2 regions of the Pseudoalteromonas sp. T1lg10 genome follow, and region 1 is predicted to be linked to the other one. Evidence: riboswitches for the same ligand, from Rfam matches in the RefSeq annotation. Region 1 holds a riboswitch; the other holds the start of a gene.
The links. Region 1 has a riboswitch for cyclic di-GMP ahead of C2M17_RS14585 (NEW3 domain-containing protein). Riboswitches for the same ligand answer to the same signal wherever they lie in the genome.
Positions count from the first base shown of each region.

Region 2: another riboswitch for cyclic di-GMP. It lies ahead of C2M17_RS01155 (Ig-like domain-containing protein); the one in region 1 lies ahead of C2M17_RS14585 (NEW3 domain-containing protein).

Region 1 is NZ_PQBV01000051.1:290,704-306,728, reverse strand. It holds gene C2M17_RS14615 (excinuclease ABC subunit A) at 1-110, shown strand, start outside; gene C2M17_RS14610 (DUF2254 domain-containing protein) at 282-1,661, opposite strand; gene C2M17_RS14605 (Solitary outer membrane autotransporter beta-barrel domain) at 1,696-2,676, opposite strand; gene C2M17_RS14600 (AbgT family transporter) at 2,727-4,325, opposite strand; gene C2M17_RS14595 (DUF3081 domain-containing protein) at 4,460-4,717, opposite strand; gene C2M17_RS14590 (ribonuclease Z) at 4,796-5,761, shown strand; cyclic di-GMP riboswitch class I at 6,290-6,376, shown strand; gene C2M17_RS14585 (NEW3 domain-containing protein) at 6,465-9,557, shown strand; gene C2M17_RS14580 (hypothetical protein) at 9,661-11,790, opposite strand; gene C2M17_RS14575 (hypothetical protein) at 11,880-12,059, opposite strand; gene C2M17_RS14570 (DsbA family protein) at 12,675-13,484, opposite strand; gene C2M17_RS14565 (sigma-54 dependent transcriptional regulator) at 13,518-14,888, opposite strand; gene C2M17_RS14560 (DUF1338 domain-containing protein) at 15,190-15,993, opposite strand.
Region 2 is NZ_PQBV01000001.1:235,380-251,404, reverse strand. It holds gene C2M17_RS01160 (DUF11 domain-containing protein) at 1-1,194, shown strand, start outside; gene C2M17_RS01155 (Ig-like domain-containing protein) at 1,277-3,091, opposite strand; cyclic di-GMP riboswitch class I at 3,188-3,271, opposite strand; gene C2M17_RS01150 (citrate synthase) at 3,790-5,076, opposite strand; gene sdhC (succinate dehydrogenase, cytochrome b556 subunit) at 5,504-5,881, shown strand; gene sdhD (succinate dehydrogenase, hydrophobic membrane anchor protein) at 5,872-6,219, shown strand; gene sdhA (succinate dehydrogenase flavoprotein subunit) at 6,220-7,992, shown strand; gene C2M17_RS01130 (succinate dehydrogenase iron-sulfur subunit) at 8,004-8,720, shown strand; gene C2M17_RS01125 (2-oxoglutarate dehydrogenase E1 component) at 8,835-11,648, shown strand; gene odhB (2-oxoglutarate dehydrogenase complex dihydrolipoyllysine-residue succinyltransferase) at 11,659-13,152, shown strand; gene sucC (ADP-forming succinate--CoA ligase subunit beta) at 13,333-14,499, shown strand; gene sucD (succinate--CoA ligase subunit alpha) at 14,499-15,371, shown strand; gene C2M17_RS01105 (LysR family transcriptional regulator) at 15,492-16,025, opposite strand, start outside.

The sequences.
Region 1 (16,025 bases):
TCCAGTCTTATTATAAAAAGCGTGAATTTGTCAGTGAAACCGAGTTCGAATGTGGCGCCGGCTTCTTAATGGCGGGCGTTTCCCTAAAAGGCACGCTGGTTAAACGCTAAGTACTGGTTAAAGGCTAAGTAATGAAGGCTACCTGTTCCTATTATGAATAAGGCAGCCTTTTCTTTTTCCAGTTATCGCACGTGCGCTCGCAACTCCTAACGCTCACGCTCGTAACTCTGAGCAGCAGCCCATGCGCCTCCCCTGAAACAGCAGTTTGCCTAGGGCCAAGCTTAGTTGTGCAAGGTAACTCTGGGCTCGGCGTCTTTGTCGCTTAGGCTGAAATGAATATCGTCGCCACGCTTGTTGGCGACCTCATTCATACGGGTAAGCATGCGATTAATGCGCTCGCGCTCATAGGGGTTGTCAATACAGTGCTCGGCGTCATAAACCGTGGCCTGCACATAACGATACAGCGCCTGGGTATATTCTCGGTTGTGCTCACAAACAAACAGAATATTCTTTAACGCCTCAATCAGGTTGACCAGTACCGTGGTGTCATTACAGCCATAGTGGCGGATGGGGTCGAAATTCTCTTCCAGCAGGGAGGCCAGACTGGGCTCATAAAACCAGAGCAAAGGCGACTGTTGCTGTTCGGTATTGAGTAGGGTGTAGTTATGATCCGCCACATGCAGGCGGGCAATGGTCAGTATGCTAAGCATATCTATGGCTTTGACCGCTGTGCCTGGGTCGTTAATGCCCGGGCTGAGCGCCTTAATGGCAATTTCGGCAATTTGCCGCAGACCATAACTGTAATGATCACCTATGTATTCCTCGATATAAAATACGCTGCATTTATGAATTTGCTCGCAGAGCTCTTCATCGGCGCTAATATCTCTGTCCAGCGCCAGATAGGGAAAGCCTTCAACACAGAAAAACCCCGGCTCCACCTCGGTCACCATACGCAGCTCATGTTGTGCTAACAACTTACTCAGTTGCTGGGTATGCACACCCTTAAAGTAGCCGGCGCGAGGGCTTTTGAGTCGATACCAATCACAATAATCCGGCACCGCGGCGGCAATTCTCGGATCTTGGTAGGCGATCAGGTTTTGCAGTTGCTTATTGGTTTGCGCAAACAGGGTATTCAGTACGCTGTCGACCTGGATGGAGCGTGAAATGGAATGGATAAAGAATACAAAGAGCACCAGATTGTAAATACCTATGGCCAAAGCGAAAAAAGTGCCTAAAGCCGGAGTTTGCAAGGTCTCCCCCTCGGTGTGGATATTCATCAGGGTAAGCAGGGTAAAGACTATGCTGCCCAGATACATGCCGAGCACATACTGGTGCGCCTTGATGGAGATAAGCCCAGGCAACACCCGTGGCGACAAGGTAGCGGCGGCATTGTTTAACACCACCATAACCATGGAAAAGCTAAACACGGTGAGCGAGATCAGGCCGCCGGCGAGGATACCGAGCAGGGTTTTGGCGGTATCAACATCGGTAACAAAGAGCACCGGCCAGGCCTGCTTTATGCGCATTACCCAGCCTTGGTATTCTATATTGGCCAGTACCATGGCGAACAACATAAAGAGGGTAATAATAATCGCAGGGTAGAAGCCAATGCTGCTGACAATGGCGCGGTATTGATCTGCTATTTTCCGGGGCGTGCGCATAAATACCTCATTATTCTATGTTATTGTCAGCGAGCTACTCGTTAAAATACAGCACAATGCTGCCCCCTTCGAGGGCGCTGCCATGATGATAGTTTAGGCCAATGCCGATATTTTCCAACCAGGAAGACCAGGTGCTGGTATCGAGTAATACACCTACGCCATATTCATAAAAATGATTAGTTGCAAAGGCGCTGGCGCTGTCTCCCCCTAGGTCGACGCGATGGGCCTTAATATAGATGGCCTGAGTAAACTGGCCTATATGCGCGGTATCGAAACGCGCCTTAATGCCATTTTGATAACGCCAGCCTTCCGGCCTTATTTTACCCAAGGCTGAAGGCTCCACCAGTGTGGTGCCGTAGTAATAACTATAACTGGTTTTATATTCATAGTAGCCCCAATGGCGAGGTAGGCGATACATCATCTCTACATGCGGGCTGGCAACAAGGGCGTTGGCACTAATGTTAACTACGCTGCCATCGAGGGCTGGCGCCAATACCTGTCTGCTGAGCTGAGAGTTATAGTCGTAGTCGTTGTAATAACGAAAACCCTGCAGACGAGCGCCAAAACCGAACCACCATTTAGAGCTGATTGGCCGCTCAAATATCCAGTTGGCGCCAAACCCATAGATGCTTTCTTCGAAGCTATCGGCGCGCTCTTGGTTAAAAAGATTTAGGCTGTTTTTTTGGTCTATGTAGCTGCCTTGCAGATGCAACTCACTGTTATATTGACTGAATATTTCCGGGCTGGTGGTTTTGATACCAAACGGCACATTAAACACATTGAGGTCTTGGCGTAATTCATTGCCGCTTTGCGAGTCGTTATCAAACAGTGCCGCCGGACTACTGAAATGACCATAACCCAGGCTTACTGACTCGCCATTGGTGAGCACCATGGCCGTGGCGAAGTTTTGCTCCAACAGCTTTGCTGCGCCGGCGATGCTGTAACAGGGCAGGCAAATCAGGGTTATAAGGAAGAAAATACGCACAGTTATCTTAATAACCAATTGAATAGTCACACTATAGCAGCTAACAAAAAGCCGGCAACTAAGGCCGGCTGAGGATGTTATTAAGGTTGGTAATAGATTGGTGAGCCCGGACCCACCGGCATACCCAGTACGAATACCCAAAGATAGAATAAGCACACCCAACCAACGAAGAAGATCATGCTGTACGGCAACATGGTCGCGACCAGTGTGCCTATGCCCATGTCCTTCTTGTATTTACAGGCCACCGCCAATATCAGGCCGAAATAACTCATCATAGGGGTGATCAGGTTGGTTACCGAGTCACCGATACGGTAGGCCGCCTGAATGGTCTCCGGCGCATAGCCAATTAGCATCAGCATGGGCACAAAAATAGGTGCGGTGACCGCCCACTGTGCCGATGAAGAGCCCAGGCTAAGGTTAACAAGCGCACACATCAGGATAAAGAACACGAACACCTCGGGGCCGGTCAGATTCAGCGCCTGTAACAGGGCTGCGCCGTTTACGGCTAATATGGTGCCAAGGTTGGTCCATTTAAAGAAGGCAACAAACTGGGCGGCGAAGAACACCAGCACAATATACATGCCCATGGAGCTCATGCTCTTGCTCATGGCATCAATGACATCGCGGTCATTCTTCATGGTGCCAACCACGCGGCCATAGACAAAGCCCGGAATGGCGAAGGTGATAAAGATGATGACCACTATGCCTTTTAAGAAGGGTGAGCCCTTAATTTCGCCGGTGGCTTGATGGCGTAAGATGCCGTCGTCCGGGATAACGGTAAAGGCAAGTAATACACCCAAGGCCAGGAAGGTAAGACCTGCCCATTTTAGGCCGCTTTTTTCGCGCTGGCTAAGGTGCTCAATTTTATTCTCGCCGAGGTCGATACTGGCTTCGCTCGGGTCGTATTTGCCCAGGCGCGGCTCGACAATTTTCTCGGTCACCCAGGTGCCAAGGATGGCGATTAGGAATACGGACACGAACATAAAGTAGTAGTTGGCTTCGGCGCCGACCTGATAATCTGGGTCGATCATTTGTGCCGCTGGTGTGGTAATACCGGCCAATAATGGGTCAATAGTACCTAGTAACAGGTTAGCGCTGTAACCGCCAGATACACCGGCAAAGGCGGCAGCCAAACCGGCTAAGGGGTGACGGCCAAGGCTATGGAAAATCATCGCCGCCAGCGGAATAAGTACCACGTAGCCGAGCTCAGAAGCAGTATTAGAAAGAATGGCGGCAAACACTACCATAAAGGTAACCAGACGTTTTGAGGCGCCCATCACCATGCCACGCATGGCCGCAGAAAGCATACCTGAGTGCTCGGCAACGCTCACGCCGAGTAGGGCAACCAGTACGGTACCTAAAGGGGCAAAGCCGGTAAAGTTGGTAACCAGGCCTTCGAAAATACGTCTGAGGCCTTCAGCGCTCATCAGGCTCACTACCTCGATAACACCATCGGGATCGCGGCCTTTGGCGCCTTCTGGGCGAGGGTCAATGGCGCTAAGTCCGGCCCAGTCGGCGATGCCGCTGATCACCACTATGGCAACACAGAAAAGTGCAAATAATGTAATGGGGTGTGGAAGCAGGTTACCGAGAAACTCGACGGTCGCTAGAAAGCGATTAAACCAGCCTTTTTGTTGTTCTTGTTGTTCCGGTACGGCGGAGGATACAGCCTTGGTCATACCTTTATTATCCCTTGGTGTCACAAATTCGGACAAAGATACCATTAATGGCCCTTGGGATCATGGTGTTTCGGCAAACTCGCGCCTATAAGCGGTGAATAGCGGGGAAAATCAGCATGGCAAGCACAGGCAAATTAGGGCTCTTTACCTATGCTCAGTAGCTTGTTCATAAAGTCAGATTTGTTCTTCTCACTTTGATAATCAAGGTGATAGGTGTTATGAAAGCCAAAGCGTAAAAGTACGCCGCTGCCTTGCAGGTACAAGGTATAGCCATCAAGATCAGAATAGGCGTACAAGCCTTGGTAAAACTTGCCTTGCTCGGTTTGTTCGCCATGTTGCTGAATGCGCTCATAAGCACGGAGCAGGGTTTTACTGTCGATTTCATTTTTCATAAGCTAGATCCTTGCGATAAGGGACAAGTTATAATCTTTGGGTATGTGGCGTACAGCACAAAAAATAGGAGTAAACAGGTGCAAGTTCAAGTATTGGGAAGCAGCTCAGGAACACCGAGCAAAAGCCGAAATGTGTCCGGCTATGCGGTGTTTCGTGACGATCAAAAGCCCTGGTATCTGGTCGATTGTGGCGAGGCAACCCAGCATCAGATATTAAAAACCAAGCTGGCGCTATATCACCTTGAGGCTGTGTTTATCACTCATAAGCATGGCGATCATTGCTATGGCTTACCGGGTTTAATTGCTTCGGCAGGTTTATCGGGACGTACCCAGACACTGCGAATAGTGGCACCGTCAGAGGTGCTGGAGTTTGTCCGTGCCGCCATGGCAATGAGCGAATGGACCTTACCCTTTAATCTTGAGCTTGTAGATTTTGAGGAACTTAGTGGGCAAACCTTTGGTTGGGTTAAGGTTCAAAGCTGCCCGCTGCAACACAGGGTGCCAAGCCAGGGCTTTAAATTTATCGAAACCCAAATTCCGCGCAAACTGGATATTGAACGCCTGAGGGCAGAGCAAATAGCCAGCGGCTCCCATTACAACCTTCTGCAACGTGGTGAGGATGTGAGCTATAACGGCGTCCTATTGCGCGCTGATGACTATACCTATTTCGCTTGGCAACCCAGGGTGCTTGTTATCTGTGGTGACAATGAGACGCCCAGTTGTTTAGACCCAGTAATTGCCGGTGTGCATTTGCTGGTTCATGAAGCTACCTTTCTCGCCGCAGACTTACAAAAGGTGGGCCCCCATACAGGACACAGCGATGTGCAGCGTATCTGCGCCTATGCGCAAAAGCAGGCGCTACCGGCGCTGTTACTGAGTCACTTTAGTGCCCGATATGGCCCGGGAGAGGGCATGTCGGCAATAGCCGATGAGGCTAAAGGTGTGTATTGCGGACGCTTGTTTTTGGCAACCGACGGCATGGTAGTCGCGGTGGAGAAAAACACCGAAGTGAGGCTAGTGCAAAGTGACTTTAACAAGGAATAACCTAGTATGAGTTCACTAACTTTGTCTTTTGCTGAATTTCAGAAAGTCATCATTCTAAAATAGTGCGTATACTCGAAAAAGGCTTTGCCAATAGTTAGTTAGCTGTATTTTATAGTCTTTTGGAAGACTAAGTATCGCACTGTTTAAAAAATGAACAAATCTATTAATAAAGCACAGAAATACAATAGGTTGAAAATTGTATACTTGCACTTTTGTGCTCAACTTTAAAACTGGGCAAGCATGGATAGTGCTTTGATCTGCTCCGAAGTAAAATAAAAAATCTAGCTAAATCCGCTGTTCAGTTGGCATTAATTGATATTTTTATCTAAAAAGAGCTGTTTCTCCGCATTTTTATCCTGAACGCCTTGTTCAGTTACAATTTTGTTCGTTTCTTGTCCATTGATTTATAAAAAGTTTCAAAAATAGCTCAAAAAAAGATCAATTTTATCATTGAGAATCCTTAAATCACCTTGTTAGAATGCGCCTTCGCTTGGGCCCCAATGGTCCATGAAGTAAGATTCGAAAGCACTCTCGAAACGGCAAACATTAGGAAACTAATGTACGCAAAATCACAGGCCCTAACTGTTTAAGGCAGTGGGCAGCTGGATTACCGAAAGAGGCGCGTTGATAGAGCTCGGTTATTGACTTGGTCATAAAACTGGGAGCTTTCGAAGTGATGTACAAACTTTGAGAGGTTCTAGTAGTGACTATAACGAAAGGCGTCGTAACGCCTAATAAACTTTCTTCATCTGTTTTAAAAGCCTGTGGCCTAGGACTTTTGGCAACTACTTTGGGCTTTACCTCAAATAACCTTTATGCTGCAAACGGTAACGGCGTACAGAGTGCGATGCAGCATGAGCATACGGGCCGTGGCCAAGTATTCAAACAAAATCAAGCTGACACTCAAGCTAAGAAAAATCAATTAGAACAGCAAACCCTAGCGCTTGCCGCCACCATGGGCGAGCTTCGCCGTGCTAACAAGGGCGCCGGCAAGGGTGGCAAAGACAAATTTTCTCCTGCCTTTGAGCAACAACTAGAAGAATTAGTGACTGCCCGCCAGGCCAGCCAATACGCCTTATTACAGCTTGATGCCAATGCCGCATTGCGTACAGTGATGCCAAACGCCAAGCGTACCGGCATGCCTGCGCATATCGAAGCCAAACTAGCCCAACAAGCGGAGCTGGTGGGTCAACTGGAATTCGTTTATGAAGACTCAGATCAAGCTGGTCAAATCCGCCTAAGCTACTACCTAACAAGCGCTAATAACAAGGTTCAGCTTTTTGTGCCTGATAGTATCGACACTGAACTTTTGCAATCTGGTGCCCAGGTGCGCGTTAAAGGTTGGCAGTTTGACAATGGTGAGCAGGAAAATGTGCAAACCGCTTTGGTTCTTGGCGAAGAGCAGGCGAGTTTAGAAGTGCTTGCAGCTGGTAGTGATACTTCCAGTACCAGCACCTCTACTCAGGCCGCACTTACCGGCACCATAGGTGAGCAAAAAGTGCTGGTCTTAATGCTGAACTTCCAAGATAACCCAGTTAAGCCTTGGACAACCCAAGAAGTCGAAGAGATGGTGTTTGGCCGTGTTAACGACTATTACAAGGAAGCCTCATACGGCCAAACCTGGCTAAGCGGTGATGTGCGCGGTTATTACACCATGCCAATTGACACCACCTGTAGTTATTTAGGTATGGATAAGTATGCCATGCAGGCGGCCAAAGATAATGGTATCGATTTGAGCCAGTATAAGCGTCTAGTTTATATGCTACCGAAGAATAACAGTTGTAGTTGGCAAGGTCAGGGTACAGTCGGTGGCTCACCATCAAAAGCTTGGATCAATGGTGAGCTCAACCTTAAGATTATTGGCCACGAGCTTGGCCATGGCCTTGGCCTAAGACATGCCAAACGACTCAATTGCGGCAACGATGTTAATAATGACTTATGCAGTGCTCTTACCTATGGTGACAGCCTAGATATTATGGGCCGGTCAGAAGGCCACTTTAATGTGTTCAATAAGGAACGCTTAGGTTGGTTGACGGCCGAGCGCGGTGAAATTATTACCGCCAATGCGGGTGGTAGCTATCAGTTGGAGCCTTATGAACAAGTCTCAAGTGGTCAGGCCAAGGGTCTGAAGGTACGCCGTGGTACCGATGCCGCCACGGGCGAGCCTCTGTGGTACTACCTTGAGTACCGCCAAGGCACTGGTTTTGATAGCTTTTTAGCGGGCAAGCCGATTACCGAAGGGGTCTTGATGCACTACAATAAATCGGAAGATGATATTAATAGCAGTATCTTGATGGATATGACCCCTGGCAGCTCTATATATGATCAGGATGATGCTGCCTTAGTCGCGGGTAAGAGCTATAACGATGCAGTAGCCGGTGTCACTATTACCACGCAGTGGGCCGATAGCTCAGGCGTGGGTGTGAATATCAGCTACTCAGGCCATCAAACTTGTACTGCGGCCCAGCCAAGCCTTGCGCTGGCATCAAGCAGCAGTGTGTGGGCCGAGGCTGGTGAAACTGTATCTTATCGTGCCACGTTAACCAATAACGACAGTGCCGAGTGTGGCAGCAGCAACTATAACGTGTCTGCGCAAGTCGCATCAGGTTGGAATAGCACACAGCAAACCGTAAGCCTGGCACCGGGTCAAAGCACCACGGTTAGTTTGAGCGTAACCTCAAGCACTACCGCTACAGAGGGCTTCTACGATGTCACCATTAAGGGTGTGAATACCAGCGATAGTCGCTATCAAGCAAGCACTGTGGCTTCTTATGTGGTTGAAGCGCCAGTGGCTGCCTGTGTATCGGCAAATCCACAATGGACCTTGCAAAACACCAGCTCAACTCAGGTAGCGGCGGGCACAACTGTGACTTATCAAGGCACACTGACCAATAAGGATGCGGATAGCTGTGCGGCTTCGACCTTTGATGTGAAGGCAAGCCTCCCTGCAGGCTGGAAAGCAACTAGCCCAAGTGCAACTCTGGCGCCGGGTCAATCACAAACCTTAAACGTTAGTGTTACTTCGGCGGCGGATGCCAATGCCGGTGTGTATGACTTTAGCCTGGTTGCCGTCAATCGTAATAACGGCGGTTACCAAAGCTCGGCCAGCGCCACTTATCAGGTTGCGGCACCGGTGGCCAGTTGTAAATTAGCGGCACCAAAACTTGTTGTAGCTAATGCACAAGGTGCTGAAGTTGATGCCGGCACAGTACAAGGCTATAACGTCGAGATCACTAACCAGAATCAGGACTGCGGCGATGCGACCTATAACTTGAGCATTGCTACACCAAGCGGCTGGAGCGCTAGCAACAGCTCGGTTACCCTGGCTAGTGGCACGACTACGACGGTCAGTGTCAGTGTAATGTCAGCGACCAGCGCCAATGCGGGCAGCTATAATTTGACCTTGACGGCTAAGGACGTAGCAAATACCGCCTACAGCAGCACCAGTACCTTGGTTTACCGCGTGGCACAGCAACAAAACAATGCGCCGGTTGCCTATAGCGACAGTGTAAGCATGGCGTCTAAAACGGCCATTTACATTAATGTGCTTGGTAACGATAAGGATATCGATGGCGATACCCTAGTAGTTAAGAGCGCGACTCAAGGTGCCAAGGGGAGTGTGCAGGTACTGAGCGATGGCCGTATCAAGTACACGCCGGCAAAAAACTTTAAAAACGGCGATAACTTTAGCTACACCATTAGCGATGGGCAACTAGAATCAACGGCGACTGTAAATGTAACCTTGGCTGGCGGCAGCACTGGCGGTGGTGGTAATAAGGGGAAGGGTAAGAATTAATCTCTGCCACTATTAAGGTAGTACTGAGGAATAAACATAAAAAACAGCCGAGGAGTGAACCTCGGCTGTTCTTATCTTTTATTAAAAACTGCTATTAATACTCCTATTGTACAGTGATAACTTTGATGCTGACTTGCGCCTCGGCAGTGTCGCCAGCTGTGTCGGTAAGAACGGCCTCGATAGCTTTTGTTATGTCAATTGCCGCTGCGTCCTCGAGATCAGGATACCATTCGATGGTAAAGGCACATGTGTATGTATCAGTCCCTGTAGCTATACCGGAGTACCCTAGTAGAGTATTCGAGACGCAAGGAAGGTAAACATGTCCAAAGTGTGAACCACCATTATTAAGTACTCTGAATTCATCTACTACGTCCGGATTGGCAAAGACTGACATTTTAGAAGCTATATCTGTACCATCCCAGATTTGCAGAGAAGTAAGGTTGGCATTACGAACACCACCATTATTAATTTCAACGACAACTAGCGAACTGGTGACAAACTTCATAGCCGCACTTGCATCAAGTGGGGTGAAGGTAACGGTTGCATCATCAGAGTCACTCACATCGTCCCCATCTTCATCGGTACCATATATGGTTGCTAAATTTACATGAGAGTCACCATCGAGACCCTGTACTTGTAGAGTTATAGTACAGCTGGCGCTTTGTCCTGGCGCTAGATCGAAGCCGTCGTTCAACGCATCGTCAGCAATGGGTTGTAGACCACCACCCTCACCATCATCAAACATATCTACAATACAGCTATCGGTGAGATCCCCGAACATGTCATCGTCTAACTCGTCGAAGGTCACGGTATCATTCCCGCTCGCAGCAACGCTAAATGTAAAGGTGTAATCAATATCTCTAAAGATGGTGGGATCATCACCCGTTTCGGCAACGGTCTCTGGGTTGGCATCTTTTTGCAGGTCGACCTCTGATGGAACATTACTTATCATCACAGTTTCGGAATCAGAATCCGTTGCTTCGTCACCTTCATCATCTGTTGCCTTAGCCGTGACCACATTGGTATGTGCAAGAGGATCACCATCATCTGAGTTAGCATCAAGTTCATCGAGATTTTCGGTAAAGCTACAAGTGTAATCTGTGGTATTACTAATAGTACCACCGGTTGCACAATCGCCCTTACCATTCAAGTCGCCGAACATATCGTCTACGAGGTAGGTTAGGGTAACCGGAGAATCCCAGTCATCTGAGGTGTTGCTAACCACCACAGTGAATACAACATCACCACCTGACTCAGGCACTTGCTCTACATCTGCTGTTTTAGTGACATTGATAGTCGGAGGTAGGTTAGTTATGGTCACCTGCCTTTCTGGGCTACAGTGATCACCAGCAGCATATTGCGCAGCAGCTAGCTTGTCATAGCAAGAGTCATTGGTGGGATCTTCATCACCATCGGTTATGACCGCGCCATTTTTGTCTTCCAAGCTAGCTGCGATAAGATCGTTGTACTTTTGAGCTGTTGGAATTGTCGGCAAACTGCCGTCAACAATATGCACGCTAAATGCACAGCTATAGGTGCTGCCTGGGAACACTTCAACTTCACTCTCACCTTCTGCCGGCTTTTGACAAGTGCTACTTGTCAGGTAAACACCCTCAGCAGTATCGCCATCAACCGTAGTGGTAGCACCCCACAGGTCAATCTCTGTTTCATAGCTGCCGTCGGCATCTTTGTCTATCCAGTCTGAAAGTTCAGTTAGGAATATAGATTGCCCAGGTGCCGGTGTGGTATTAGGGTTGGTAAAACTAAGGGTATAAGTAAATACCCCGCCAGGTTCAGTATGTGTGCTGGTGCCAACAAGCGTTTTTTGGATGGCAGGAGCTTTAGGTTTGATAAACACATCAATATCGAAGGAATCGCAACGGCATTTGGATGGGGTGCCAGGTGCTGCGGGATCATTTATTGAGCAATCGGCATCTTCTTTATTGTGCCAGGCCATACAATAGTTAAACTCGGCCTTACCGGAGTCATCATCATCGCGGCAAAACATAGTTATAACTTCTTCTTCATACAAATGGGTCTCATCTAAACCTTTGCCTTTACCGATATCGGCACAGGCATCTAGACCGTCCTCAAGGTCGACCCCTGGATCATCATTTTGACCAAGCAGAACAGAACAGGTGTTGGAGGTGTTAAACTCCTGGGCGCTCCAGGCACCCTCAGGCAAATAAACCGAGTAGTCGTATCGTTTAGTGGCCGTTGTGGTGATGGTCACATCCGCTATGAAGGTGAATTCGCCGCCGAGTTCACATGTGACAGGTGTGGTGCCATCGAGGTTTTTAACATTGTCTACCTTACTGACCCTTACGTCATTGGCGGTAAATTAAGGGCAAATCCCGCTTGCTCGGCCATACAGGCCTCATTATTTTGCTGCGGGAAGAAGGATGCGTGTGCGGGTGTGGTGCTAATGCCATATAGGCTAGCGGTGCTTATCAGGGCGACACCCAGGGCTCTGACAAGCTGCTTACAGTTAAATCGTTTCATAATCATGACCTCAGTCAATCGTTAATATTGATAAAACGTATGTAAGTGCGGCACTTTTAACTGCGGAATAAGGCTGGATTTCTCTCAAGTGTCCACTTTGCTTTTTACTACTTGCTTCGGCGTTTTTGCCGTGTCTAGCTACTGTCTATGGCGGCCCATATTTAAGTGGTGTCCATAGCGCAGAATCCTATCTAGTAGCGTTATAGAGCATGCTTTGTGCCAGTGTGCTATCTAGTTGTTTTTAAATGTTTTTGATCTTATTTATGGGGGCTTTTCCGGGGTGGGTGTTGCACAGGTGTAACACTTTGCTTAAAAAATCATCTTCCAAAGTCTCACAAAATTAAATTAATATTATAAATATCAATATGTTATTTTTTTTGTCATTGTTCAACCGGTGGTGAACAGATACGAACACTTTTTCGCGAAGCGTGAGACTCGATAGCAGTAGGTTGATATCGACAATTAGGCCTGTGTAGCAAGGCCTTGGCATAAAGAAAGAGAATAAAATACAGAGGGCTTACACAGGCGTGATGTGATTATTTTCAGGTAAGGCTAAGTAAAGTAAAAATAGCGCGACCTTGGCCTGGGTTGGCGGGTCGCACTATCTGGGATGGATTATTCGCCGGACTGCTCGGCAGGGGCGCTAGCTAGTTCGTTCAGCACCGCGGCAAAGGTTTCATAACTTTGGGCACCGACCAGCAAGGTTGGGTTAACTAGATGACCGTCTTCAACTCTGCCTACCAAAAAGCTGGGCGTTCCGCGAATACCCAAAGATGAGCCATAACTCATATCCTGCTCTACCTTGGCCAGTACCGTTTCATCCTCAAGGCATTTCGCAAACTTATCCATATCCAGCTCAAGTTTCTCGGCGCTGCTTTGGTATAACTCGTCGCCAAGCTGGCGCATATTGTTAAACAGCTGTTCGCGCATGGGCCAATAGGCTCCTTGTTGCAAGCTGCAGTTGGCGGCTACCGCCGCGCCTTTTGCTTGTTTGTGGAAACCCAGTGGGAAGTCGCGAGCAATATACTTTACCTTGCCGCTGTCAATAAAGTTGGTTTTAAGCTTGCTGAAGGTGGTGTCTACATATCGTTTGCAATAAGGGCATTGGTAGTCAGAAAATTCGACAATGGCTAGGCCGGCACTCGCATCACCGAGTTTTGCTAATGCCTCATCGCCAGCAAAGTTTTCTTGTGTTGTCAGGGTCTTGTGTTTCGGCTGTTGTGAGGCCGTGGCGATATTGTGAATTTCTTTGACCTGAGTGCCTATGGTCGCCAGTTGTTTTTTTAACTCACTCACTTCTTGTTTTAGTGCACTTAGTTCCTGTTCAAGCTTACTCTCTTTGGTGTCTTGTGCCTCAGCATCACAGCCATTGAGTAAGAATAAGGCAATTATTAAAACTATATACTTGGGTATAAATGTTGACATTGTGTGGTCCTCTGGATTGCAACTTAGGTTTAGTTACAGCTTTATTTTGCACTTCTTAATTAAGCGATAAAAAGTCGTTCGCGAAATATTCAGCTCTCTTGCCGCTGCTGAGATGTTGTAGCCATTATTTCTAATGGCCGTAAGTATTAACTCTGTATCTATCTCTGATCTATGTTTTACTAAATCTATTACCTCTGACTTTGAGTCAGATTTTTTTGGCAGCCTTATACCCAGGTCTTGCTCGGTGATAATATCGTTTTCGCTCATGATAATGGCACGTTGGATACGGTTTTTAAGCTCCCTGATATTGCCAGGCCAAGAGTAGGCTTCCATTGCCTGTAATGCCTGATCACTAAAGCTGAATTGATGATTCGGGGGCGTCAGTTTTGTGAGGCAGTCGTTGGCAAGAAGGGGAAGATCACTAATGTGTTTTCTAAGACTTGGGATCTCCAACTGAATAATGTTAATTCGATAGTATAAATCTTCTCTAAAAAGGCCTTCTTCGATGGCATTTTCTAAATTTACATGGGTGGCAAAAATAATGCGACAATCTACCTCGGTCGTTTGATTGCCACCTATGCGCTCAATATAATTTTCCTCAAGAAAATGCAGTAAATTTATCTGTAATTCCAATGATAAATCGCCTATTTCATCGAGAAATAAGGTGCCTTTATGGGCCCGCTCTATACGTCCTATATATTGCTTATTGGCACCGGTGAACGCGCCTTTTTCATGGCCAAAAAGCTCAGAGTGGATCAGGGTGGGCGGCAGTGCACCACAGTTTACCGTGATAAAGGGGCCATTGCGGCGTGGCGACAAGGAATGTATATATTGGGCGCACAAGCCCTTACCTGTGCCGGTTTCACCGCCGATTAATATGGTTTCATCGGTACAGGCAACCTTATCCAGGGTCTCTTTTAGTCGCTGCATTTCTTTGGATTCGCCAAAGCAGATGCTGTTGGCTTTGCTCGCTGCCGTACCTAGTTTTGAGCGCAATTTAAGTTGCGCCATGCCATAAATATGACCCAAGGTGTGATCCAGCCGTGCCCAGTCTACAGGGAGGTGATGATAATCAAGAAAGTAGTCGGTAAAGCAATAACTGATATTGTCTAGCAGATTGTCGCCGTCGCGAAACAGCGCTAACCATAACAGTGAGTCCTGGCTGGCCGACAGCTGTTTTACGGCTTTGAGCACCGCTTGCTGTTGGCTATGTCCGACCAAGGCTATAGCAACGTAACAGTTATGCTGCTCGAGGATTTTATAGGCACAATCCAAGCTGTTGGCATGGATAAAATGCCAGTTGGGTAAGTTCGTCCGTGAGTTATTTAAGCATGTTTCATCGGTAAAATTTAATACCAATACATCACGCTCCATGTGGATCGTTGTTGTATTGCGCTTACTCACACTAAACCCTTAGCTATGAGACCATGCATTTGTGAGGTGATTAGCTTAAAGTCTAGAAGAGCTGGGACTATTCGCAAGCCAGCTTTGATGGGCGTTAGCGCATTTTTAAGTTTCTATAATGGGTATTAAAGTTAATACTTTCTCCTTAGGCTTTGTTTATACTGACTTACAGAGGATTTATGCCCAGGATGAGGTGAGCACCTTGACACAAGAAGCTGTAATACGGTGTAACAAATATTGATGTAGATCATAAAAAAAGCCCCTAATGGGGCTTTCTGAAGTCTGCATATTACCGTCTGAATTAACGAGCGTTGGTGCTCTCAAAGATTTTGTCCGCAGAAGCGGCAACAAAACCCGTGTAGATTTCACCGTTTGGCTGCAAATAGCGCAAAGCAAACTCGTAGAAGCAGCTTGGCACCGCGAACTCACCATCACTGAACTGCACCTTGGCATCATCGGCAAGGGTGGATGATTGCTCAAGTAGCACTTCCGGAGAGCCTTTGATCTCGCCACCTGAGGTGTTAAGCGCAAAGCCTGCATCTTTTAGTTTCTGGTTCACCTGTTCAATGGTGTCGAACTGAGCCAGGTGGTTAATGCTGACGGTGAAGTGGTTGGCACGATAGCCCCAGGCCGCCATCCAGGCCGCATACTCACTTTCGGCAAGCAGCGCCTTGTATGTTTCATGGCTTACCTGCCAATGAGTGCCCGAGTACAAGAAGTTATCGGCGGTCACGGCGGCTTCATCGATTTGCTCAACCATCTCATGAACGACTTTTTGCAGCTCTTCAGAGCACTGTTCAACTAATAGCTCAGAGATAAACACCTTAGGTTGAGTTGGGTCTTCATGTTCGAAGTGCTTAGCGTACAGCTTTTTCGCTTCGAAGTGATACTCACCACACTCCTTGTAACCCACGGCTAAAAAATGGGCGGCTAGTTTTTCCAGGCCTACTTTAGGCAGGTTGAAGGTACGCAGGGCAATATGATCGTTGATCACATCATCTTGCTGCGTTGAACCTAATAGCTCGTGAACCTTTACCGCTGAAGGCGTTACTTCTAAGTAGTTGTCCCACAGCTTTTCAAATAATGTATTTACATCGTTATGCATGTTTTTTCCTTAACGCATGTGCGCGTGAATTA
Region 2 (16,025 bases), on a different contig from region 1:
TTCTTTAAGAAACACATTGAAGCCAATCCAGATGGTTCGTTTATGGGTGAACATACCAATGGCGACGTTTTGGTACTCACCAACTTTCCACAGGCTAATAACGCCAGTCCCGAAATCAGAGTGGATGTCTGGGATGATACCTGTGGCAAGGCGGCAAACAATAACCCGTCAGTGGGTGAATGTGACGCCAAAAACCTAAGGCTATTGTATAAAGGCGCTGCTATTTGTGGTTCTGAAAGTGATGACCTAGTTTGTGCTATCACCAATGACGAGGGTGGTGCATATGACCCCACTAATTCGCCTTGGCCTTACCAGTCTAAAAACCACCCGGATCCAAATGTGTTTCCTTATGAGTCCATCTTTGAAGGAGGCATTAACCTAACCCAATTGGTCGGCGGTGATAATTGCTTTAGTAGTTTTATGGCCGAAACCCGCTCATCAAGTGAGTTTACCGCGACATTGAAAGACTGGGTGTTACGTGACTTCGAGCTTTGCAGCATAGATATCACCAAACAGTGTGGGCAAGGTCAAGTAAATGAAGCAGAAGATGGTTATGTCTATGAGTACAGTGGTGTGGTTACCAACGACGGTTCGGGCACCTTGTATAATGTGCTAGTTACAGACCTAGAAGCTGGTCAAACACATGCTCTTGGTACTTTAGCGAAAGGCGAAACTGCAAACTACAGTGGAACTTTTGAGAGTACCTCTCCAGAAGGGTTTATCAATATGGTAGAGGTGAGTGCATCGGCCACACCAGCTGGCGCATCCACAGTTACCGATACTGCGAGTAGCGAATGTGATCCTCCTAGCTTGTCAGGTGAGATTAGCGTATCGAAAGTATGTGAGTCCAACTTTGTTGAAACAAACGCAGGAGTCATAGCTAAGGTCAGTTTTTCTGGGCAAGTCTGTAATATTACTACAGAGGCTCAGCCACTAACCTTGGCCAATGTCTCTGTTACAGATGACAAAGGAGACGTATACGCGGATTCTGAGATGACTATCCCATTTGGTACGGTGGAATTAGAGCAGGATGAATGTAAGCCTTACTATGGTAGTTATATACCAACTGCCTTTGAAGAAAGTGGTCAAATTTTCAAAGATACAGTGCTCGCAACGGGCGAGTTAAAGGTTACAGGTGATCCCGTTCAAGATACTGCTTTTGCAACCTGTCCTATTTGTCCAGAGGGGGAATAGATAACTAGCAGGGATGTAAACTAAGGAGATAAATCGTTTCAATTTAAAAGCCTAGCGGTAAATTCGCCAGGCTTTTTTTCTCTTATTTATTTTTACCTCGGCCAGGCTTAGTGGCTCCCCCACCTGTATCGCCTTTTTGCAGTGCAATACTAACATTGGCCGTTGCGCTGGTGATGCCGTCACTAATGGTATAGCTGAAGCTATCGCTGTTTTTAAAGCGCTTACCAGGGGTGTAGCGTACGGTTCCATCCGATAATAATTCGACACTGCCTTTGCTGGCTCCGCTTACCGTTACTAGCCTAACCGTTTCAGGCTCTGACAGCGTATCGTTGGCCATAACGTCGACAATAACTGAGCTTAGGCTGGTGATTGCCACCTGGTCGTCATTGGCCTTTAGTACAGGTGTAATCGGCAATTCACCCGATGAACTGATAACAGTGTAAGCGACCTGTGTGCTTGCTACCTTGTCGCTATTGCTTGCATTAATTGTTAACGGATAGGTGTTGGCTGCGGCATCTACAGCCGAGGTGACACTTAGCGTAACGTCTACAGATTCACCTGGCGCAAGAGATACCTGCTCACTGTCGGCATACCAGCCCTGTGGCAAGAGCGCTCGCACGTCAATAGTGGAAGTGCCACAGCTATTTGAATCTCGATTGGTTACACTCACCTTGTAGCTAACTTGAGCTCCGGCACTGACTTCAGTGGAGGAAAGTGGCGTAGCAGATAGGCTAGGTGTCTGCGCCGCACAGCTTGTTTGACCAAAGGTGACGCTCACCTCGGCCTTTCCATCTTGTGCGCTTATCAAACTAATGGTTGCGCCAGATTCTGGATCTGTAAAGGTGCCTCCGACGGGAAGGGCCGGATCTCCCCAGTCTTTATAGCCCGTTTGTTGCTCATAATAAGAATTGGGCTTCATATGCAGTAGCTGACTACTGTACGCGTCTCCCTCGGTTGCCTGGCGCACGACAATACCGGCAGTAACATCATCGCGAAAAAAGCTGTAAGAGCGGTCAGCGAGAAAATCATCGTGGGCGATTGCTTGGCGATACTCGACATATAACCAACGCTGTTTGCCGTTGGCATCGGGGCCACGGGGAATTTTAATAGCAATTGGTTGGCCATCGTTTTCTTCATAGGCGCCGAGGGAGTAGGTACCTGTGCGCTCGGCCACACTAATTTCCGGTGCAACAGAGGAAGTCATCCAACCTAAACGCTCCTTTTGGAAGGTACTAAAGTAGCCCATATCATCATTACCCATGGTGTCATAACTATCGCCATAAGAAATTGTACGACAACTGCCGCCAAGTACTCCATCGGTGCAGTTCAAAGCATTTGCATGGCGCAGCCCTAGGTTATGTCCCAGCTCATGGGCTAATACTCTAGGTTCTCTGGCACCATTTATGATTACTCTCGAAGGTAAACTGGACGTGGTTGCAGAGCCCTCAGTAGCACAGCCATCGCCGGTGGTGAGATAGACAAAGCGCGTATAGCCTGAGAGGTCGATACCTTTAGCCTGAGCTTGTTTTTTGGCTTCCTCTTCGAGGATGTAAGAGGTATTACAATCCTGATTAGACAAGGGCACGGTAACCAGGCCTCCTACCTCGCCAGTAAACCAAAGCTGTCCGTATGAATTCGCCTTGTAGTAATCATTGATGGTACCGAACATCAGTTCACGGGCTTCTGCGCTGGTCATAGGCTGCTCCGCGGGGTTTTCCTGGAAGTTAACCATAAGGACCAGGGTTTTTTGCTCACCGGTTGTAGAAGCCAGGGAAGAGGCCGAGTAAGCAACACCGGATAGAGCCATTACGCTTGGGAGAAGATATTTGGCAATGGTTTTGCCCCCATCGTTAAGAGCTGGGAGAAATGCTGTTAGCTTATTGGAAGATTGTTTCATGTTTACCTACATCAAAATAGCTCAGCGATACAGCGCAACAAAGCGAATAAAGTGTTCGTGCATGAAAACGGGAAGAGGGAGATGACATATCATCGCCTCGGCAACTCCGCTGCCTTAGACAATGTCCTTAGGCCGGTCGTTTTGCGTATCAAGGTTTCCCTTAATTTGCCTTTTTCTAGCTAACAATATCTGTATGCTTGAGCGTAAAATTAGTAAAAACGGCTTTTAAGCTCATATCAGTAAGGAAGTGCCTGTTGTTTACATTCCATACGATTCGTGGAGGGATGGTATAAAAAATGATCAACTCAAGCAAGTAATCTAAGGGAGAATTTTTAATGTTTTTTCATTAGATTTTTGAAGGCTGAAAAAACGTTTTGAAACTCAATTAGATGCTGAAAAGATAGGCAGGAAATTAGATCAAGATATAGAGTTTAGATAGGCACGAAATAAATTTATATATTTACAAGAACATTCAGTAAGGCTTCATTTTCACCATGAACCAAACGGGGTGATAATTAGTTTTTGGTTCTATAACATATTGATTTTAAAGATTTTAAAGATAGGAATTTTGTTTTTTCAGCTTTCGTTCATTTTACTTTGCAAAAGCCCCAAAAAACAAAATCGGCTAAAGAGAATTCTTTAGCCGATTTCATCGTAGTTAAGTAGATGTTTACTACTTAGTGCCTACAGCAGGGCGCTTAACGCTTATCCTGGCTTACGTAGTCACGCATAGTTGCGCCTTTGTATAGCTGACGTGGGCGGCTGATCTTGTGACCAGGCTGAGATAGCATTTCATCCCAGTGTGAGATCCAACCTACGGTACGGGCCATGGCAAAGATAACGGTGAACATGCTGGTAGGAATACCGATAGCCTTAAGAATGATACCTGAGTAGAAGTCTACGTTCGGGTATAGCTTCTTCTCAACGAAGTATGGGTCTTCCAGAGCGATTTGCTCTAGGCGCATAGCTACGTCTAGTAGTGGATCTTCGATGTTAAGTTCTTTCAGTACTTCGTGACAGGTTTCACGCATTACCGTGGCACGTGGGTCGAAGTTCTTGTAAACACGGTGACCGAAGCCCATTAGACGGAACGGGTCGTTCTTATCTTTCGCTTTAGCAACGTATTCGTCGATACGGTCAACCGAACCGATTTCTTGTAGCATGGTCAAGCAAGCTTCGTTAGCACCGCCGTGAGCAGGGCCCCAAAGTGATGCGATACCGGCTGCGATACATGCATAAGGGTTAGCGCCTGAAGAGCCGGCGATACGTACTGTCGACGTTGACGCGTTTTGCTCGTGGTCGGCGTGAAGCATAAAGATACGGTCCATAGCTTTCGCTAGCACTGGGCTTACCTTGTATTCTTCCGAAGGCACAGAGAACATCATGTGTAGGAAGTTTTCTGCGTAGCTCAGATCGTTACGTGGGTAAACGAAAGGCTGACCAATAGTGTATTTGTAAGCCATGGCTGCGATTGTTGGCAGCTTGGCGACTAGGCGAATGGCGCTGCGTTTACGCTGAATTGGGTCGGCAATGTCTAGGTCCTGGTGATAGAAAGAAGACATAGCACCAACTACACCACACAGCATGGCCATTGGGTGTGCATCAACACGGAAACCCTGGAAGAAGGCTGCAACCTTCTCATGGACCATGGTGCTTAATGTGATTGAGTTTGAGAATTTTTCAAGTTGCTCTGCTGTTGGCAGTTCGCCGTTTAACAGTAGGTAGCATAGCTCGGTGTAGTTTGAGTTTTCGGCTAGTTGGTCGATAGGGTAGCCGCGGTGTAGTAGTACACCCTTGGCGCCATCGATGTAGGTGATAGATGAGTCACAAGAGCCAGTCGACATAAAGCCTGGGTCGTAAGTGAAGTAACCGTGAGAGCCCAAGGTACGAACGTCGATAACGTCTTGACCCGCTGTGCCTTCATAAATTGGAAGCTCGATAGGGTCGTGTCCATCAATATGAACTGTGGCTTTCTTATCTGCCATCTATTTATCTCCTAATAAGAATAACAAGCTGCTGCTGTTATGCGTGATACTAATGTTAAGCAAATTGCGCTCATTCTAACGTACAAGAGGGGTAGAAAGTCAATTTTAATGCATCTAGGTATAATAAATATTCCTCACAGATTAAATATTATACCAATGGCTAATTCGCAAACCTGCGAGACTAAACAAGAATTGTAATATCCTCTACAGACTTATATACTGTCTGAGGTTCAATACCGTAACGTCTTTGAGTAAACCGATTATGACAAATCAGTGGAAATTCGCTTTAAAGTCGAACACCTAAAGTGAATTTTTCGCATGTCTACGGTTTATTTCTGTGAGCGCATTTATGCAGTGATGCATAAATGGTTATAAAAACAATGTAGATGGCTCTATTTTTCAATGTGAGCAAGATGGGCAAGTAACTGTGAAAAAGCAAAGACCTGTAAATCTCGATCTAACGACCATCTCTATGCCAGCAACGGCCAAAGCATCAATTCTTCACCGCGTCACCGGTGTAGCAATGTTCTTTGCCTTGACCTTTGTGATTTGGGCATGGGCTGAGTCTCTATCTTCTCCGGAAGGATTTGAATTTGTCAAAAGCCTGTTAACCGGGTTTGTTGCCAAATTTATCGCCTGGGGTACCCTCACCGTTCTTTCGTATCACTTCATCGCAGGTGTACGCCACTTAGTCCAAGATTTGGGCCCGTGGAAAGAATTAGACTCAGGTAACGCGACGGCTAAAGCAGCCCTAGTGTTATGGGTAATTGTTGCTGTTTTAGCGGGAGTTTGGCTATGGTCTTAAATCAAGCATCTCTTAAGCGCAATGGCGTTCAGGATTTCGTATCTCTTCGTGCTACAGCGCTAGTTATCAGTGCTTACGCACTATTTATTATTGGTTATCTGCTTTGCACTCCAGCACTAACCTATGAAGCATGGTCAGGCCTATTCGGCAATCTAGCGATGAAAGTGTTCACCCTGGTGGCACTAATTTGCATCATGGTGCATACACGCATCGGCCTATGGCAGGTATTAACTGACTACGTAAAGAACGCTCAACTACGCGCGTTTCTTGGCTTCGTACTAAACCTTATGGCTCTTGCTTACGTAGTGATCGGCCTATTCGTACTATGGGGTGTTTAAGTGAAATATTCAGTTCGCGAATTTGATGCGGTAGTAATTGGTGCCGGCGGCGCGGGTATGCGTGCAGCACTAGCTATCACCGAATCGGGCAAGTCTTGTGCTCTTATTTCTAAAGTTTTCCCAACTCGTTCACACACAGTTTCTGCGCAAGGTGGTATCACAGTTGCGCTAGGTAACTCGCACGAGGATAACTGGGAATGGCACATGTACGATACCGTTAAAGGATCTGATTACATCGGTGACCAAGACGCTATCGAATACATGTGTAAAACTGGCCCGGAAGCTATTACCGAGCTTGAGAACATGGGTCTACCATTCTCACGTTTTGAAAATGGCCGTGTATATCAGCGTCCTTTCGGCGGTCAGTCTAAGAATTTTGGTGGTGAGCAAGCGGCTCGTACAGCGGCTGCTGCCGACCGTACAGGTCACGCACTGCTACACTGCCTATACCAACAGAACGTTAAAAACAAAACCAACGTTTATTCTGAGTGGTATGCGCTTGATCTAGTTAAAAACGACGACGGCGCCGTTGTTGGTTGTACTGCAATCGACATCGAAACCGGTGAAGTTGTTTACTTCAAATCGAAAGCCGTGGTTCTTGCAACCGGTGGTGCAGGTCGTATCTTCGCCTCTACTACAAACGCGCACATCAACACAGGTGACGGTGTTGGTATGGCAACACGTGCCGGCGTTGCGATGCAAGACATGGAAATGTGGCAGTTCCACCCAACCGGTATCGCCGGCGCGGGTGTACTAGTTACTGAAGGTTGTCGTGGTGAAGGTGGTTACCTTCTAAACAAAGACGGCGAGCGTTTCATGGAGCGTTATGCGCCAAACGCCAAAGACCTTGCTTCTCGTGACGTTGTTGCTCGTTCAATGATGACTGAGATCCGTGAAGGTCGTGGTTGTGAAGGTCCTTGGGGTCCTCACATCAAGCTGAAGCTAGACCACCTGGGTGAAGAAACCCTTAACCTACGTCTTCCTGGCGTATGTGACCTGGCGAAAACATTCGCTCACGTTGACCCTGCAAAAGAGCCAATTCCAGTAATCCCAACCTGTCACTACATGATGGGTGGTGTGCCTACAAACGTTAACGGTCAGGTTCTGAACGTAGACGGTCAAGGTAATGAGACACTGGTTGAAGGTCTATTCGCGGTAGGTGAGATTGCCTGTGTATCTGTACACGGTGCTAACCGTCTAGGCGGTAACTCACTACTTGACCTTGTGGTATTCGGCCGTGCCGCCGGTAACTTCCTAGGTACTTACCTGAATGATTACCAAGCACAGCGTGATGCTTCAACTGACAACATTGATGGTGCTCTTGCGCGCTTCAATCGTTGGGAAACATCTAAGCCTGGTCAAGGTGAAGACCCAGTTCAAATTAAGAAAGATCTACAGCAGTGTATGCAGCTTAACTTCTCGGTATTCCGTGAAGGCGATGCCATGGCAACGGGTCTTAAAGAACTTAAAGAAATCCGTGAGCGTCTACAGTTCGCCCGTCTTGATGATAAATCAAGTGACTTCAATACCCAGCGTATTGAGTGTCTAGAGCTAGACAACCTTATGGAAACCGCGTACTCAACGGCAGTTGCAGCTAACTTCCGTACCGAGAGTCGTGGTGCACACTCACGCTTCGACTTCCCAGAGCGTGATGATGACAACTGGCTATGTCACAGTATCTACAACCCTGAGACTGAGCAGATGTCAAAACGTGACGTTAACTACGCGCCTAAATTGCGTGAAGCGTTCCCACCTAAAGCTCGTACTTACTAGGAGAGATGACGATGGCAACTTTAGAATTATCTGTTTATCGTTACAATCCAGATGTGGATAACGCACCGCGCATGCAGGAATACACCCTAGAGGTGGAAGAAGGCCGCGATATGATGGTGCTTGATGCCTTGATTCTGTTAAAAGAACAAGACCCAAGCCTGGCATTCCGTCGTTCTTGCCGCGAAGGTGTATGTGGTTCTGACGGTGTTAACATGAACGGCAAAAACGGCCTTGCATGTATCACGCCTATTTCTGCGTTGCAGAAAAACGGCAAGGGTAAGGTGATCATTCGTCCACTTCCAGGTCTACCTGTAGTGCGCGACCTCGTTATTGATATGACTCAGTTCTATACCCAATACGAGAAAGTGAAGCCGTTCCTGATCAACGACACACCGGCAGCAGGCGAGCGTCTTCAGTCAATTGAAGAGCGTGATAAGCTTGATGGCCTATACGAGTGTATCTTGTGTGCCTGTTGTTCTACTTCTTGTCCGAGTTTCTGGTGGAACCCAGACAAATTTATTGGCCCTGCGGGCTTGCTACACGCATACCGCTTCCTAGCGGACAGCCGTGATACGGCAACCGAAGAACGCTTGGCCGATTTGGACGACGCATTTAGCGTATTCCGTTGTCACAATATCATGAACTGTGTCAACGTGTGCCCGAAAGGCTTGAATCCGACTAAAGCGATTGGTCAAATCAAATCAATGCTTCTTAATCGTTCTGTTTAAGGGCATAATAACGCAAAGAATGGCTAGACATCTGTCTGGCCATTCTTCGATCACTTACTCAATTATTGAGTAGGCTAGACAATGTAAATCTGCGCTAGATAAAAGGGCTTATAAATGCACGATGGTGTGATGAAGGCATGGCTAGAGTCTTCTCATCTATACGGCGGCAACGTTGCTTATGTTGAGGAGCTTTATGAAGCATATCTTGATGATGTGACTTCAGTGCCAGAAGAATGGCGTGTAGTGTTCGAACAACTTCCAAAAGTGGAAGGCGTGGATGTAGAAACCAAACATTCACAAGTTAGAGCCGAATTCGCCGAACTGGCAAAAAATAAACACCGAGAAGTAATTATTGCAGAAGGGGGTCAAGCTGACCCGAAACAGATCAAAGTTCTGCAACTTATCAATGCTTTTCGTTTCCGTGGTCATCAAAACGCGAACCTTGACCCCTTGGGTCTATGGCAGCGTGAGCGCGTACGCGATTTAGACTTAGAATTCCACGGCCTTTCCAAAGAAGATTTCGACACTGAGTTTTATGTAGGTTCATTCGCTGCCGGCGGTGAAATGATGAAACTGGGTGAACTTTATCAAGCACTTAAGACTACTTATTGTGGTTCTATTGGTGCTGAATACATGCACATCACATCGACCGAAGAAAAGCGTTGGTTACAACAGCGTTTAGAATCGGTGCAGGCTCGCCCGCAATTCGATAGCGCTACTAAAAAGCGTATTCTAAAAGGTCTGATTGCCGCCGATGGTCTAGAGAAGTACCTGGGTGCTAAATTCCCAGGCGCCAAGCGTTTCTCACTGGAAGGTGGTGACGCCCTAGTACCTATGTTGAAAGAGCTTATTCACCGTGCAGGTGAAAGCGGTCAACAGGAAGCGGTTATTGGTATGGCCCACCGTGGTCGTCTAAACGTGCTTGTTAACGTACTGGGTAAAAACCCATCGGCGCTGTTCGATGAGTTCGCCGGTAAGCACAATGACACGCTAGGCTCGGGTGACGTGAAATACCACATGGGTTACTCGTCTGATTTCGCAACCGCTGGCGGCAGTGTCCATATGGCACTTGCATTTAACCCGTCGCACTTGGAAATCGTAAACCCGGTAGTTATGGGCTCGGTGCGTGCTCGTCTAGACCGTCTTGGTTGCGAAAGCGGCTCTAAAGCGCTGCCTATCACCATTCACGGTGACTCGGCGATCGCCGGTCAGGGCGTGGTGCAAGAAACCTTCAATATGTCGCAAACCAATGCCTTTAAGGTAGGTGGTAGCGTACGTATCGTTGTCAACAACCAAGTTGGCTTTACAACCTCGAACCAAGATGATGTACGTTCTACAGATTACTGTACCGACATCGCTAAAATGGTTCAGGCACCGATTTTCCACGTCAACTCGGACGACCCAGAAGCAGTTGCCATGGTTACCCAAATCGCTCTTGATTTCCGTAATCAGTTTAAGCGCGATGTGGTTATCGACCTGGTATGTTACCGTCGTCACGGTCACAACGAAGCTGACGAGCCAAATGCAACTCAGCCTTTGATGTATCAAAAGATCAAGAAGCACGCGGTTCCTCGTGAAATCTATGCGCAGCAGTTGATTTCTGAAGGCCTGTTCACTGAGGCAGAAATCAAGAACCTGGTCGATACCTATCGCGGTGGTCTTGATGATGGTCACTGTGTGGTTGAAGAAATTGAGCCAGAGACCAAGCACTCTTCAGAGTGGTCTAAGTTCGTGGGTCACGATTGGGATACCCAATACGATGCCAGCGTATCTGTTGAAAAGCTTAAAGAGCTTGGTAACAAGGTAGCGTCTTACCCTGAAAACCACAAGGCTCAGTCTCGCGTTAAGAAAATTTACGACGACCGTAAAGCCATGGCCGCCGGTGACAAGTTACTGGACTGGGGTATGGCGGAAACGCTTGCTTACGCAACCATGGTTGAAGAGGGCACGGACATCCGCCTAACGGGTCAGGATTCAGGTCGTGGTACCTTCTTCCACCGTCATGCGGTTGTACACAACCAAGCTGACGCTTCTACTTACTTGCCGCTACAGCATATCAGCGAAGCGCAAGGTAAGTTTGAAGTATACGACTCGGTGCTTTCTGAAGAAGCGGTACTGGCATTCGAATACGGTTATGCCACGGCAGAGCCAACGTCACTGGTTATGTGGGAAGCGCAATTCGGCGACTTCGCCAACGGTGCTCAGGTTGTATTCGACCAATTCCTAAGTTCGGGTGAGCAGAAGTGGGGCCGTCTTTGTGGTCTAACTTGTTTGCTACCACATGGCTATGAAGGTCAGGGCCCAGAGCACAGCTCGGCACGTCTTGAGCGTTTCCTTCAGCTGTGTGCCGACCACAATATGCAGGTATGTGTGCCTTCGACTCCAGCACAGGTTTACGCCATGCTACGTCGTCAGGCGGTACGTCCTCTTCGTCGTCCGCTTATCGTAATGACGCCGAAATCATTACTACGTCACCCGCTTGCGGTATCGTCTCTGGAAGAACTTTCTGCAGGCGTATTCCACAACATGATCGACGAGATCGATGATATCGATGCGAAGAAAGTTGAGCGTGTGGTTTTCTGTAGCGGTAAGGTTTACTACGAACTACTGCAAGAGCGTCGTAAGCTGGAAATCGACAATATTGCTATTGTGCGCGTTGAGCAATTATACCCATTCCCGCATCAGGAAATGGCGAACATTGTTGAGCGTTACAGCCATGTGAAAGACTTTGTATGGTGTCAGGAAGAGCCGCAAAACCAAGGCGCTTGGTATTGCTCGCAGCATCACTTCTGGAATTCAATTCCACAGGGTGCCAACCTAACATACGCAGGTCGTAAAGCCTCTGCAGCACCTGCATGTGGTTATATGGCCGTACATACTAAAGAACAACAAGCGTTAGTCGCTGACGCGCTTACCATTAAAAAATAAGGGATAAGAGATGACCACAGAAATCAAGGTTCCTGTTCTTCCTGAGTCAGTTGCTGACGCTTCGGTCGCAACGTGGCACGTGAGTGTTGGCGACAAAGTAAGTCGCGATCAAAACCTGGTTGACATCGAAACCGACAAGGTTGTTTTAGAAGTTGTTGCACCTGCTGATGGTGTGATCACTGAAATCAAAGAACAAGAAGGCGCAACAGTGCTGGCCGAGCAGGTAATTGCCATTATCGGTGAAGCTGATGCCGCTGACGCTGGTGCTGCACCAGCTCCATCTGAAGACAAAGCCGCTCCAGTTGCTGCTGGCGCACAAGAAGGTAAAGAAGTGGATATTAAAGTTCCTGTACTTCCAGAATCTGTTGCTGATGCAACAATCGCAACATGGCACGTACAACCTGGTGAAGCGGTAAGCCGCGACCAAAACCTGGTTGATATCGAAACTGACAAAGTTGTTCTTGAGGTGGTAGCACCTGAAGATGGCGTAATGGGTGAGCACATCCATGGTGAAGGCGACACAGTACTTGGTGAACAAGTAATTGGTAAGCTAATCGCTGGCGCCACAGCCGGTGCTGCACCAGCCGCCGCTCCTGCGGCTGAAGCGTCAAGTGACGACAGCGCTGCCGATGCGCTAACGCCTTCTGTACGCCGCCTAATTGCCGAGAAAGGCCTGGATGCTTCGCAAATCAAGGGTTCTGGCAAAAATGGTCGCGTAACTAAAGAAGACGTTGATGCCTTCATCAAGAGCGCGCCTGCTAAGCAAGAAAGCACAGCCGCTGCTGCGCCTGCTCCTGTTGGCAACCGTACGCAAAAACGTGTTCCTATGACACGTCTACGTAAGACCATTGCTAATCGTCTACTTGAAGCGAAGAACTCAACAGCCATGTTGACTACCTTCAACGAAGTAAACATGAAGCCAATCATGGATCTTCGTAAGCAATACCAAGAAGTATTCGAGAAGCGTCACGGTACCCGTCTAGGTTTCATGTCTTTCTACGTGAAAGCAGTTGTTGAAGCACTTAAGCGCTTCCCAGAAGTAAACGCGTCAATCGACGGCGATGATATTGTTTACCACAACTACTTCGACATCAGCATCGCGGTATCTACTCCGCGTGGTCTAGTGACTCCGGTTCTTCGTGACTGTGACAAGCTGTCTCTTGCTGAAATCGAAAAAGGCATCAAAGATCTAGCGATCAAAGGCCGCGATGGCAAACTAACTGTTGAAGATATGACAGGTGGTAACTTCACCATCACTAACGGTGGTGTATTCGGTTCACTGCTTTCTACGCCTATCATCAACTTGCCGCAGTCTTCAATCCTAGGCATGCACAAGATCCAAGACCGTCCTATGGCGGTTAACGGTAAGGTAGAGATCCTACCTATGATGTACCTAGCACTATCGTATGACCACCGTCAAATCGATGGTAAAGAGTCGGTAGGCTTCTTGGTAACCATCAAAGAGATGTTAGAAGATCCTACACGTCTTCTATTAGACGTATAAGCGTCAAAATTGCATATAAATTAAGCTGCGACCCTTGTCGCAGCTTTTTTTTGCCACCTTTAGTCGTACTAGGGTTTTCAAGCATTGCCATGAGAACTATACTAGGTGCGCAATTTGGGATGGTTGAATAAATTGCATATTTATTCAGCTCTTTTAGTACAAAAAATTGGATAAAGCATCATGAATTTGCATGAGTATCAGGCAAAACAACTTTTTGCCGAATATGGTTTACCAGTTTCTGAAGGCTACGCATGTGACACGCCTCAAGAAGCTGCTGAAGCTGCTGATAAAATCGGTGGTGACAAATGGGTTGTTAAATGTCAGGTTCACGCCGGTGGCCGCGGTAAAGCGGGCGGTGTAAAACTTGCTGACAGCAAACAAGAGATCAAAGATTTCGCTCAAAACTGGTTAGGTAAAAACCTAGTAACTTATCAAACTGACGAAAACGGTCAGCCAGTTGCTAAGATCCTTGTAGAAAGCTGCACAGACATTGCTAACGAACTCTACCTTGGTGCTGTTGTCGACCGCGCTTCACGTAAAGTTGTTTTCATGGCGTCAACTGAAGGCGGTGTTGAAATCGAACAAGTTGCAGAAGAAACGCCTGAACTAATTCACAAAGCTGAGATCGATCCTCTAGTTGGTCCTCAAGCTTACCAAGCTCGTGAACTAGGCTTCAAATTGGGTCTTAACCCAACACAAATGAAGCAATTCGTTAAGATCTTCATGGGTCTTGCGAACATGTTCAACGATTTCGATTTCGCTCTACTTGAAATCAACCCTCTAGTAATCACAGAAGAAGGTAACCTTCACTGTCTAGACGGTAAAATCGGTGTTGATGGTAACGCGTTGTACCGTCAGCCTAAAATCCGCGCTATGCACGATCCTTCGCAAGAAGACGAGCGTGAAGCTCACGCTGCACAGTGGGAACTTAACTATGTTGCACTAGACGGTAACGTAGGTTGTATGGTTAACGGTGCAGGCCTAGCAATGGGTACTATGGACATCGTAAACCTACACGGCGGTAAGCCAGCTAACTTCCTAGACGTTGGTGGCGGCGCGACTAAAGAGCGTGTAGCTGAAGCGTTTAAGATCATCCTTTCTGACGACAACGTTAAAGCTGTTCTAGTTAACATCTTCGGCGGTATTGTACGTTGTGACATGATCGCAGAAGGCATCATCGGTGCAGTTAAAGAAGTTGGCGTAAACGTTCCTGTAGTTGTACGTCTTGAAGGTACTAATGCTGAACTAGGTCGTGACGTTCTTGCGAACTCAGGTCTAGACATCATTGCTGCAGAATCTCTAACAGACGCTGCTGAAAAAGTTGTTGCTGCTGCGGAGGGCAAATAATGTCTGTACTAATTAATAAAGACACTAAAGTAATCTGCCAAGGTTTCACTGGTGGTCAGGGTACTTTCCACTCTGAGCAAGCACTTGAGTACGGCACGCAGATGGTAGGTGGTGTATCACCTGGTAAAGGCGGTCAAACTCACCTTGGTCTACCTGTGTTCAACACAGTACGTGACGCAGTAGAAGCAACTGGCGCAACTGCATCAGTAATCTACGTACCAGCACCTTTCTGTAAAGATGCAATCCTTGAAGCTATCGATGCTGGCATCGAGCTTATCGTTTGTATCACTGAAGGTATCCCAACGCTAGACATGGTTGACGTTAAAGTTAAGCTTGACCAAACTGGCGTTCGCATGATCGGTCCTAACTGCCCAGGTGTTATCACCCCGGGTGAAACTAAGATCGGTATCATGCCTGGTCACATCCACAAGCCTGGTAAAGTAGGTATCGTATCTCGTTCTGGTACTCTTACTTACGAAGCGGTTAAGCAAACTACTGACGCTGGCTTCGGTCAGTCTACCTGTGTAGGTATCGGTGGTGACCCAATTCCTGGTACTAACTTCATCGACGTACTAGAGATGTTCGAGAAAGATCCGCAAACTGAAGCTATCGTAATGATCGGTGAGATCGGCGGTACAGCTGAAGAAGAAGCGGCAGCGTACATCAAAGAAAACGTCACTAAGCCTGTAGTATCTTACATCGCTGGTGTTACTGCTCCTCCGGGTAAGCGTATGGGCCACGCTGGTGCCATCATCGCCGGTGGTAAAGGTACTGCTGACGAGAAGTTCGCAGCCCTTGAAGCAGCTGGCGTACAAACTGTACGTTCACTTGCTGATATCGGTAAAGCGCTTAAAGAGAAAACCGGTTGGTAATCTCGCATAACGCTTAAGAAAAACCCGCCTTCTGGCGGGTTTTTTGTCGGTCGATTTGTAGGTCGGCCTTCAGGCCGACAAAATGAGAATATGTGTTTTTTTTCGGGATAAAATCCCGACCTACAGGTGGCAGCGCTTCATTTCTTCTATCAATGCCTGCGCCAGCGGCGAGGCTGAGTTATTTTTAGAAGTGATCAAAACTACCGGTATGGTGTAGCGATACACTTCGGGCTCGATGGCTTTAAACCCCCCCTTATCAACCCAATGCCGGGCATAATGCTCGGGCAGATAGCCGATAAACTTCCCGGATAAAATTAAATGGGCGATGCCTTCATCATGGTAGGCGATGGCACTGTTTTGATAATTTAAACCATCGTTGCGGCTTTCCCGGTCACGCATATAGTTACTGGTGATCACTTCCGCATCGGCTAGCAGATCACTCACGGCGGAGGGTTCACAGTCGAACAGGGGATGGCCCGCCGCACAATACAAGTAGTTGGTTTCATCATGAAGCGGGTAATAATCAAGGCCCCTTAAATGATGGCGACTGACGCCTATGCCCACCAGCGCCCGGCCATTGACTACAGAGGTTTCAACTTCCCGCGCCTCACACACATTGATATCGAACTGAACGTTGCTGCCTCGCTCCTTAAG